Regions from separate parts of the Pseudoalteromonas sp. A41-2 genome, predicted to be linked through region 2. Evidence: predicted binding sites of a transcription regulator. Region 2 holds the regulator's gene; each other region holds the start of a gene.
The links. Region 2 encodes FliA, which starts transcription of late flagellar genes. Its sites were predicted from a motif close to CTAAAGNTNNNNNNNNNNNNGCCGATA; they were not measured.
Positions count from the first base shown of each region.

Region 1: the regulator FliA is predicted to act here: its motif matches at 1,451-1,477, upstream of pomA (flagellar motor protein PomA).
Region 3: the regulator FliA is predicted to act here: its motif matches at 1,464-1,490, upstream of IT970_RS06275 (VC2046/SO_2500 family protein).

Region 1 is NZ_CP065231.1:2,677,594-2,680,873, forward strand. Features, by position in the region: gene IT970_RS12095 (flagellar motor protein MotB) at 1-618, opposite strand, end outside; gene pomA (flagellar motor protein PomA) at 621-1,388, opposite strand; gene IT970_RS12105 (exodeoxyribonuclease VII small subunit) at 1,660-1,902, shown strand; gene ispA ((2E,6E)-farnesyl diphosphate synthase) at 1,907-2,794, shown strand; gene dxs (1-deoxy-D-xylulose-5-phosphate synthase) at 2,883-3,280, shown strand, end outside.
Region 2 is NZ_CP065231.1:1,009,001-1,012,280, forward strand. Features, by position in the region: gene flhF (flagellar biosynthesis protein FlhF) at 1-62, shown strand, start outside; gene IT970_RS04675 (MinD/ParA family ATP-binding protein) at 55-915, shown strand; gene IT970_RS04680 (RNA polymerase sigma factor FliA) at 942-1,652, shown strand; gene cheY (chemotaxis response regulator CheY) at 1,692-2,075, shown strand; gene IT970_RS04690 (protein phosphatase CheZ) at 2,093-2,860, shown strand; gene IT970_RS04695 (chemotaxis protein CheA) at 2,876-3,280, shown strand, end outside.
Region 3 is NZ_CP065231.1:1,360,543-1,363,822, forward strand. Features, by position in the region: gene IT970_RS06260 (IS110 family transposase) at 1-785, opposite strand, end outside; tRNA gene IT970_RS06265 (tRNA-Tyr) at 1,195-1,279, opposite strand; tRNA gene IT970_RS06270 (tRNA-Tyr) at 1,328-1,412, opposite strand; gene IT970_RS06275 (VC2046/SO_2500 family protein) at 1,525-2,040, shown strand; gene IT970_RS06280 (DUF6172 family protein) at 2,199-2,498, shown strand; gene IT970_RS06285 (YchJ family protein) at 2,670-3,149, opposite strand; gene IT970_RS06290 (SulA-like leucine-rich domain-containing protein) at 3,190-3,280, opposite strand, start outside.

The DNA.
Region 1 (3,280 bases), 1.7 Mb from region 2:
TATATCACGAATGATAGGTTTAAATTTAGGCTGTAAAAATGCGCTGCCCGATGGGAACGAGCCATTTTCACGAATACGGATAATAATTTGCTGACCAAGCGACTCAAGCTCAATCGCCCCATCCATAATCTGTTGCTCTAATTGCTGAGCAATTTTTTTCACAAGCTCATTAGTTTGCTCTTGATCAGCCGCTGAAATTGACTGCTCCATCGCTTGCTCTTGCGCAGTACTTTGCGATTCACCACCGCGCTTGTTACCTCGTTGCTCTTGGCGACCACCAGCAGAGCTTTCATCACCCGCTTGAAACTCTAACATTTGCTGAGTCATTTCAACGGTTTGTTGTTGAATCGTTTCAATCGGCGTGGGCTCAGGTTTACCTGGCGTGAACTCCATTGCAATCACCGAGGTTCCTTTGGGAATATCTTTTACTTCAATCTTATTTTGCACACCAAAAGCAAACTTCATCGAGCCTGCTATTTGCTTAAACTTAAGTACATCCATTTCAGAGAAAGCAAGTAAGAGTACAAAGAAGCACATTAATAACGACATTAAGTCAGCAAACGTGCCCATCCAAGCTGGCAGGCCAGGGGGCGGACATTTGCACTCTTGATCAGACATGCCTACTCCTCAGTATCTACTTTACGTTTAGATTCGGCTAAATAGTTTTTCAAAATCCCTTCAATTACTTTCGGGTTTTGACCATCTTGTATGCCTAAAACCGCATCCAAAATGAGGCGCTGGTTTAGTGCTTCTTCGTCTTTACGAAGCTCAAGCTTTACCTGGATTGGAATAGCAATAACATTCGCTAAAAATGCACCGTATAAGGTGGTAAGTAAGGCCACCGCCATAGCAGGACCAATCGCTTTAGGGTCATCCATGTTTGATAACATCGCAACCAACCCTATCAGCGTACCAATCATACCCATTGCCGGGGCGATATCAGCAAGCGATTTAAATAAAGTGGCACCATGTTCATGACGTGCAGATGTCAAAGAAATATCTTTTTGTAGCGTAGCCCTCACAACATCGGCATCATGACCATCAACCAGCATATCAACCCCTTTTCGCATGAACGCATTGGGGATATCAGCCTCTTCCAGCGCGAGAAAGCCACCTTTACGTGCAGAGTCAGCTAGTTCAACTGCTTTTTCAATTAACTCTTCTGGAGATTCAATTTTGAACATGAAGGCTTTAGCTGCAACCTTCCCTATCCCCAAAAACTGTCCCATGGTGAAGTTTGATAACACAATAAAAATCGAGCCACCGAATACAATGACCACCGAAGGTGTGTTGTAAAACATTGCAACTTGGCCGTCACTACTTAACACCATCGACATAGCAATTAAGCCTATGGCACCAAGAATACCTATTATGGTTGCTAAATCCACATACCCCTCCAGAGGAAAATAACACGACACCCTCAGGCATCAAATTTTTATTATTAACTGCTTATCGGCAAGCAATTGAATTACTTAAATCATTAAATGAATTAATTTTATTTTAATGTAAGATTTTTAAGCTACAAGTTTAAGCTGTATCTAAAAGCGTAAAAATAGCATATCGAAATCGCTTTATGTGTAAAAAAACACATCATTCTTTGACCTAGTTTAGCATTCCCCCTAAAATTGGCCTCACTTTCTAATAGCTATCGAGGCCACAATGGCGGCAAAGAAACCAGAAAACTTAAGCTTTGAAGAAGCGCTGGATGAATTATCTCAAATAGTTGTGCAAATGGAGCAAGGTGAACTGTCTTTGGAACAGTCACTTAAACAGTTTGAACGTGGTATTGCACTGGCAAATGCCTCATCAGGTAAATTACAGCAAGCAGAACAAAAAGTGGCCATTTTAATGGGCAACGATAGCCAAGCTCCTCTGAGCAACTTTGATTCAAACCTGGACTAATTCAGTGCAATTAAAAGAACAACTACAACGTGCTCAACACGATGTTGAAGCCATGTTAAATCGCTATTTTGATCAGCCACTTAATACCGAACAAACAATTAAAGACGCAACCCATTATGGTGTTTTAAATGGGGGGAAGCGTTTACGGCCGTACCTTGTTTACGCAACCGGTCGTATGATGGGAGCAAACAAAGCCGATTTAGATGTACTTGCAGCAGCCATTGAGTGTATCCATAGTTACTCACTTGTACACGATGATTTGCCAGCAATGGACGATGATGATTTACGCCGAGGCCGACCAACTTGCCACATTGTTTATGGCGAAGCACAGGCAATTTTAGCCGGCGATGCACTGCAAACGCTTGCATTTGATTTAATTGCTAATCATCAATTTACGGTGCCAGCGACACAACAGGTTAAAATGATAGCCTCATTAAGCAAAGCCTCAGGTATTGAAGGTATGGTTGGGGGACAAGCACTGGATATTGTCTCTACCGATCAAGTGATCAGTGTTGAGCAATTGGAACGTATCCACCAACTGAAAACCGGGGCGCTTTTAAATTGTGCAATTACACTGGGAGCTTTGTGCGCGACTCACTGTGATCAGCATACATTGCAGCAACTAAATCTATTTGGTCAAGCGATAGGTCTGGCTTTTCAGGTACAAGACGATATCCTAGACGTTGAAGCTGATACTGAAACATTAGGAAAGCCTCAAGGGTCAGATATTGCGGCTAATAAAGCAACCTACCCTGCTTTATTAGGCATGGCAGGTGCTAAACAAAAAGCGCAAGATTTACTTGCCCAAGCTCATCAGGCTCTTGAGGCAATAGATTACGACACAAATGAGTTGGCAAGCCTTGCCAGCTATATAGTTGAACGTAAATATTAGTGCCTACAAAAGAAAGACAAAATAACTAAAAAATCAGAGCCGCTATGGGCTATAATGCACTCTGGTTAGCGAAGGATGTATAAAAAACATGACACTTGATAGTAGCAAGTATCCATTATTAAGTTTGGTTGACGAACCAGCACAACTGCGTGATTTAGCGCAAGACAAATTACCTGCGTTTAGTAAAGAGTTACGTGAATACCTTTTGAACTCAGTTTCGCAAAGTAGTGGTCATTTAGCATCAGGATTAGGCACTGTTGAGTTAACTGTTGCGCTGCATTATGTCTATAACACCCCTGAAGATCGTTTAGTATGGGATGTGGGTCACCAAGCATACCCACACAAAATCTTAACGGGTCGTCGTGACCAAATGCATACGATTCGTCAAAAGGATGGCTTACACCCTTTCCCATTCCGTGAAGAAAGTAAATACGATACATTCAGTGTAGGTCACTCTAGCACCTCTATTTCTGCAGCCCTAGGCAT
Region 2 (3,280 bases):
CAAAAGCACAACATTCACGACGTCAAGCAGTAGCGTCGAACACAGTAGGGATGTATGATTAACACAGTATTAGATCAAGCAAGCGGCCTGCGCAAAATGAATCAAAATAATAATAGTGGCGTTAAAGTTATCGCTGTCACTGGCGGCAAAGGTGGTGTGGGTAAAACGAATGTGTCACTCAATACCGCGATCGCATTAGGTCAGCTGGGAAATCGTGTATTAGTATTAGATGCCGATTTAGGGTTGGCAAATTGTGACGTAATGCTTGGTTTACGTGTCGAGAGAAACTTATCTCATGTTTTATCTGGTGAGTGTGAACTGGATGAAATTCTTGTCGAAGGCCCAGCAGGTATAAAAATTGTGCCAGCGACTTCGGGCTCGCAAAGTATGGTTGAGTTAACACCGTCAGAACATGCGGGGCTTATTCGCGCATTTAGCGAGCTAAATACTGAGTTTGATATTTTAATTGTCGATACCGCTGCGGGTATTTCAGACATGGTATTAAGCTTTTCGCGTGCAGCACAAGATGTTGTTGTTGTTGTGTGCGATGAACCTACCTCAATTACCGACGCTTACGCCCTAATTAAAGTGTTAAGTCGTGAGCATGGCGTTTACAAATTTAAAATAGTTGCCAATATGGTGCGCAATATGCGTGAAGGGCAAGAATTATTTGCTAAACTCTCAAAAGTAACGGATCGATTCTTAGATGTGTCTATGGAACTTGTCGCAACCATTCCGTATGACGAGAATATGCGCAAATCGACCCGCCGCCAAAAAGTGATTGTGGAGTTATTTCCAAACTCACCAGCCGCTGTGGCATTTAAAACATTAGCAACGAAAGCAGTTAAGTGGCCAATTCCAAATCAACCGTCAGGTCATTTAGAATTTTTTATTGAAAAACTAGTAAACGGTTAACTATGACAACATCGGTGAATAAAGCGATGGGATATCAATCAGCACAGAATTTAAATGCGATTGTTGAAAAACATGCCTCTTTAGTTAAAAAAGTGGCGTGTCATCTAATTGCTCGTTTACCTGCCAGTGTGCAACTCGATGATTTGATTCAGTCAGGTATGATTGGCCTTATAGAAGCGTCGAAAAATTTTGATGCGAGTAAAGGGGCCAGTTTTGAAACATTTGCGGGTATTCGAATTCGAGGGGCTATGCTCGATGAAATCCGTCGAGGTGATTGGGCTCCCCGTTCAGTTCACCGTAATGCACGCCTTGTCGCTGAAACGATTTCGGATTTAGAGAGTATTTTAAACCGCGAGCCAAAAGACACAGAAGTTGCTGAAAAACTTGATATTACACTGGATGAGTACCATCATATTCTACATGATGTAAATTCCAGTAAGGTACTGGGTATAGAGGATTTAGGCGTTGATGAAGACGTCATCACACCTATGGGGCATGATTTAGCACTAGACAAACCGTTTAATAATGTTAAAAATGAACGGTTTAACCAGTCTCTATTGACGGCTATCCAATCGTTACCAGAAAGAGATGCACTCGTTTTGTCTTTGTATTACAACGATGAAATGAACTTAAAAGAAATAGGGCACATACTCGATGTTAGCGAATCGCGTGTGAGTCAAATACATGGTCAGGCGATGATTAAGCTCAAAGCAAAAATCAATGACTGGATTAATTAGTAGTAAGTAAATAAGGTTCAAACCTCACCGGAGGATGTTTTGGATAAAAACATGAAAATTCTTGTTGTTGATGATTTTTCTACAATGAGACGTATCATTAAAAACCTGTTAAGGGATTTAGGTTTTACCAATGTGCAGGAAGCTGATGATGGTTCAACAGCATTGCCGATGTTGCAAAATCAAGAGTTTGATTTTGTTGTAACAGATTGGAATATGCCTGGAATGCAAGGTATTGATCTATTACGCGCAATTCGTGCTGATGATAGCCTTAAACATATCCCCGTGTTAATGGTGACAGCTGAAGCGAAAAAAGAACAAATTGTTGCTGCTGCTCAAGCGGGTGTTAATGGCTATATCGTCAAACCATTCACTGCTGCGACACTGAAAACCAAATTGGAAAAAGTGTTTGAACGTTTAGGTTAATCTAAGGGGAGAGGCTTATGTCAGCACTTGCTGCGCCTCAAATAAGTTTAGAGCAAGCTCGTCAACTTGTTGAGTATCTTGAAAATGGTGAACAAGAGAAAGCTGATAAGCTGATACTTGAAACAGCATCAAAAGAACAATCAGAGTTGTTTGCTGAAGTCGGTAAATTGACACGACAACTTCATGAAGCACTAAAAAACTTCGATCTTGATACTCGACTCACAGATTTAACAACAGAAGCAATCCCGGATGCAAAGCAGCGCTTGAATTATGTCATGGAAATGACTGAAAGCGCGGCCAATAAAACGATGGATGCCGTGGAAGCGAGTTTGCCTATAGCACAACAGCTCGCTGATGAAATTGCTACGATTAAACCAACGTGGGATCGTTTAATGAATCGAGAAATTGAACTCGGTGAATTTAAAACGTTATGCCACAGCTTAGATAAGTTCATGAATAACTCGCACACCAAAACAGATGAGTTACAAGGCTTGATGACCAACGTGCTAATGGCGCAAGATTATCAAGACTTGACGGGGCAGGTAATACGCCGTGTTATCGAATTAGTGCGCGAAGTAGAAGACAGTTTAATCAATCTCTTAACTGTATTCGGCAGTCAAGACGATGGTCAAATAAAACAAGAAAAACAGGCCATAGACAAAGCACCTGCACAAAGCGATACGCTGGCAGGTCCAGAAGGGCCAATTATTGATAAAGAGTCACGCGATGATGTTGTTTCAGGACAAGATGAAGTTGATGACCTATTATCAAGTCTGGGCTTCTAAGAGGAGAGTAGCTGCATGAGCTTTGAAGTCGATGAAGATATTTTACAGGATTTCCTTGTTGAAGCAGGGGAAATTTTAGAGCTTTTGTCGGAGCAATTGGTCGAGCTTGAAAATAATCCAGATGATAAAGACTTACTAAACGCTATTTTTAGAGGCTTTCACACCGTAAAAGGTGGCGCAGGCTTTTTAAGCATGACTGAGCTTGTTGATGCGTGTCATGGTGCTGAAAATGTGTTTGATTTGTTGCGCCAAGGCGTGCGCAGTGTAACTCCAGAACTTATGGATGTTATTTTACAAGCCCTCGATACAATCAATGAAATGTTCGCGACAATTCAAAATCGTGAACAACCAGAGCCAGCAGATCAAGCCCTCTTAGACGTCCTACATAAATTAAGTCAACCACCAACAGCAGAAGAGCTC
Region 3 (3,280 bases), 350 kb from region 2:
TTGGGGTTATCGCCAGTCGTATGCTGTTTGGCAACTAGTCCCAGCCAAGCTGCCATATGACGCCCACTTTTAAAGGTTTTACCATCACCTATTGCACTATACAAAGCTGTTGCGATGATGGGACCTATTCCTGTCATTGTTTCTAATTTCTGGCACTGCTCTATCTGATGGCTTAAAGCTTTTATCTCGCTATCCAAATCCGTGATTAACTTATCTACCTCAATTAATTCATCATACAAACTGGCTATATATCGACGAGACAATGGCGTTAACATGTTACTCGCATCTTCTAAAATATCGGGGATAGACTTTCTCACTTGATTAACGCCTTGCGAGAGGCTAATACCATATTCGGCTAAGAGGCCTCTGGTTTGATTCACTAAGGCCGTTCTACATTTTATTCGCCGCTCTCTTATACGGTGCAACAGTTGAATGTCTTGTTGCTCTACACTTTTTATTGGCACAAATCGCATATTCACTCGTTGTGAAGCTTCAGCTATCGCTTCTGCATCATTGAAATCATTTTTATTTCCTTTTCGGTAAGGGACTACATATTGTGGAGCGATAACTTTCACTTCATGACCATAGTTTTGAATACTTTGTGCCCAGTAGTTTGATGAGCCACACGCTTCCATGACGACAATTGCGGGCTCTAAATTACAAAAATACTCTTTCATGTTAGTGCGTTTGAGCTTTTTCTTTTTGAGCACTTTTCCCGAGTTTGATAACCAAACTAAATGAAAAATGTTCTTGGCGATATCTAATCCAATTGTTATTTTATTCATGTGACTCTCTCTACTTTGTTTACGCTAAAACTTACCCTAAACTACTATGGCGCATTATGACGCCGTTGGGGAGTGGAGAGAGTCCATTCCATTAATCCGCAAAAATACTTAATCATTTTGAGTGATTAAACCAGTCGCTACCTGCGTTAAAAATGTCTGATTTACGACTGCATGGATGCAGGAGGTAGAGCAATGCAGGAGCAATTGCCGAGAACAACTAAATAACTACATTTTTGCCTTGTTATCAACGCGGTTTTATTGCCTCAAAATAGACCACATAATTAAGCGTAATGGTATAACAAAAGGATAATTTAATTGAAAATAGCTGTATTTTTAGTTTAACGATTTAGGAAAAGAGAAGTAAACAATAATATGAAAAATAGAATAGTGAATTAGCAGAGAAGGAAAGTGGTGGAGGGAGCTGGATTCGAACCAGCGAAGGCTGAGCCGTCAGATTTACAGTCTGATCCCTTTGGCCGCTCGGGAACCCCTCCACACTAATTTTTATTGCATTTGGCCCCACTTAACTGAGCGTAGAAAAGTGGTGGAGGGAGCTGGATTCGAACCAGCGAAGGCTGAGCCGTCAGATTTACAGTCTGATCCCTTTGGCCGCTCGGGAACCCCTCCAATGCAACGGCGCTGATAATAGCAAACTGGCTCTTTAAGTAAAGAAAAAAACTAAAGAAAAATAGATTAATGCCGATAACTGGTTAATCTTGAAACTATTCGGCCAAAGTCTATGCAAATTGATGGTTTGTTGCTCAACGAGAGTCAACTTGATAATCGTCTTAACAAAAGTGTTCATGAACACCGCCAAGGTGAGTTTGCCTTATTATTGGCGATGCTGTCTCATGATGCGCTTGATTTTAGCCAGTTTCATTTACCGAAAACAGAATTAACCGATACTCAGAGTTCAGAACACGTACTCAGAAATGAGTTAGGGGCAGGCCCAAAACAACCATTAGCGCCTGAACAATATGATATGTTAATCGGGCAGAATAATGGGCTGCGACTTTTACAAGGTGGCTTGTCAGATATTCGCCTACGTAATTGTCTCAGTCCTGAGCCGCTTGCTATCCGCGATGATAAAAATCATGTGCCGTTAGAAGTCATCGATAACTGTGAGCCAGCAGTCAGAAAACGCTATTACGATAAAAACGCACCCACAGAGCGTATGCAAATGGATGCAGCTGCGTTTTATGACAGCTTAACGGACGAGGCGATTCATCAGCCTTTGCAATTGGCAACTGCTTAATTAATTGAAATTGTCATACTCGCCTTGTACGCTACACTTACAAAGATAGGTAAATTGGTGCAAATCAGTAAAAAGTACAGCTAATTTTTTATGTGCTTGTTATAATGCGCCCAAATGGCTTTATGCCATTATCATTGAACCAAGTTATTAGGACTATAATGAAGAAAACATTCACGCTTAACCATGAGAAAATTAAATACCCTCGCATGGTTGATGCAGCTAAGCACGAAGTGAAGAAGTATTTAAAACGTGAGCGTAATAAAACTCTCCCAGAAGATGCCGATTACTGGGCATTTGATTGTAAATTTGGAGAGTCAGCTGACGACGCGAAAGTCGTTCATGTGGCGGAAATTAATAAATGCATTAGCGATATTGAAGCAAAAGGGCTTACATCGTTTTATGTCGAGATTCTAGCGCGTCCAGCACAACGCCAGTTACAAGAATTTGACGAAGAATAGTCGTTATAATTCATAGAATTTAAGAATGGGCCTTGAGGCCCATTTTTATTGTCTGAAATACAATGACATTATTTTGTGTTGATTTATATCACATGCCCACCACGCAACGGCTTTCCCTACAATGGCTAGTCAAGGTTTAGATTGGCTATATAAAAAGTGAATAGCCGTGATTTAAATTGCGTGACACTTTTTATATTTTTTGCCGCTACCGCAAGGGCATTCATCATTACGGCCAATTTTAATATCAGCAACGGGCGTTATTTCACCATCAAGGTAACGCCATAGTCCATCTTCTTTAATAAAACGCGATTTCTCGTGTAACTCACAATACAAGTTTTGGTAAAAGTAATTTGCTTTAAATTCTACAAAACCTTCTTGCTCGTTATATTCAGTATCTAAAACGCTTAGCTTGGTAAAACGACAGCTATTAGCAAAATCTTTGATTTCGCTAACAGGGTTAGCGGTTTGTTGGCTTTGTGCGTATGTTGTAAAGACATATTTTGCATCTTTTAAGGCATAAGCACTAAAGCGAGAACGCATAAGTTGTTCCGGCGTTTGCGCTTGGCTATCGCCTGCGTGCAAAGATTGGCAGCAAAGCGAGAAATCTTGTTTGCTGCCACAAGGACAAAGGGAGTGTGTGAGTGATGTCATAACAACTTACCTAAAACAATAAATTGCTATTTTAGCAAGCCTATTGTGGCTGCGGTACTAAATTGTTTAATGGGTTGCTTTTGGTGAAGCAGTAAAACTTTGCAGATGCGTGTTCTAAATTAAGAGTCATA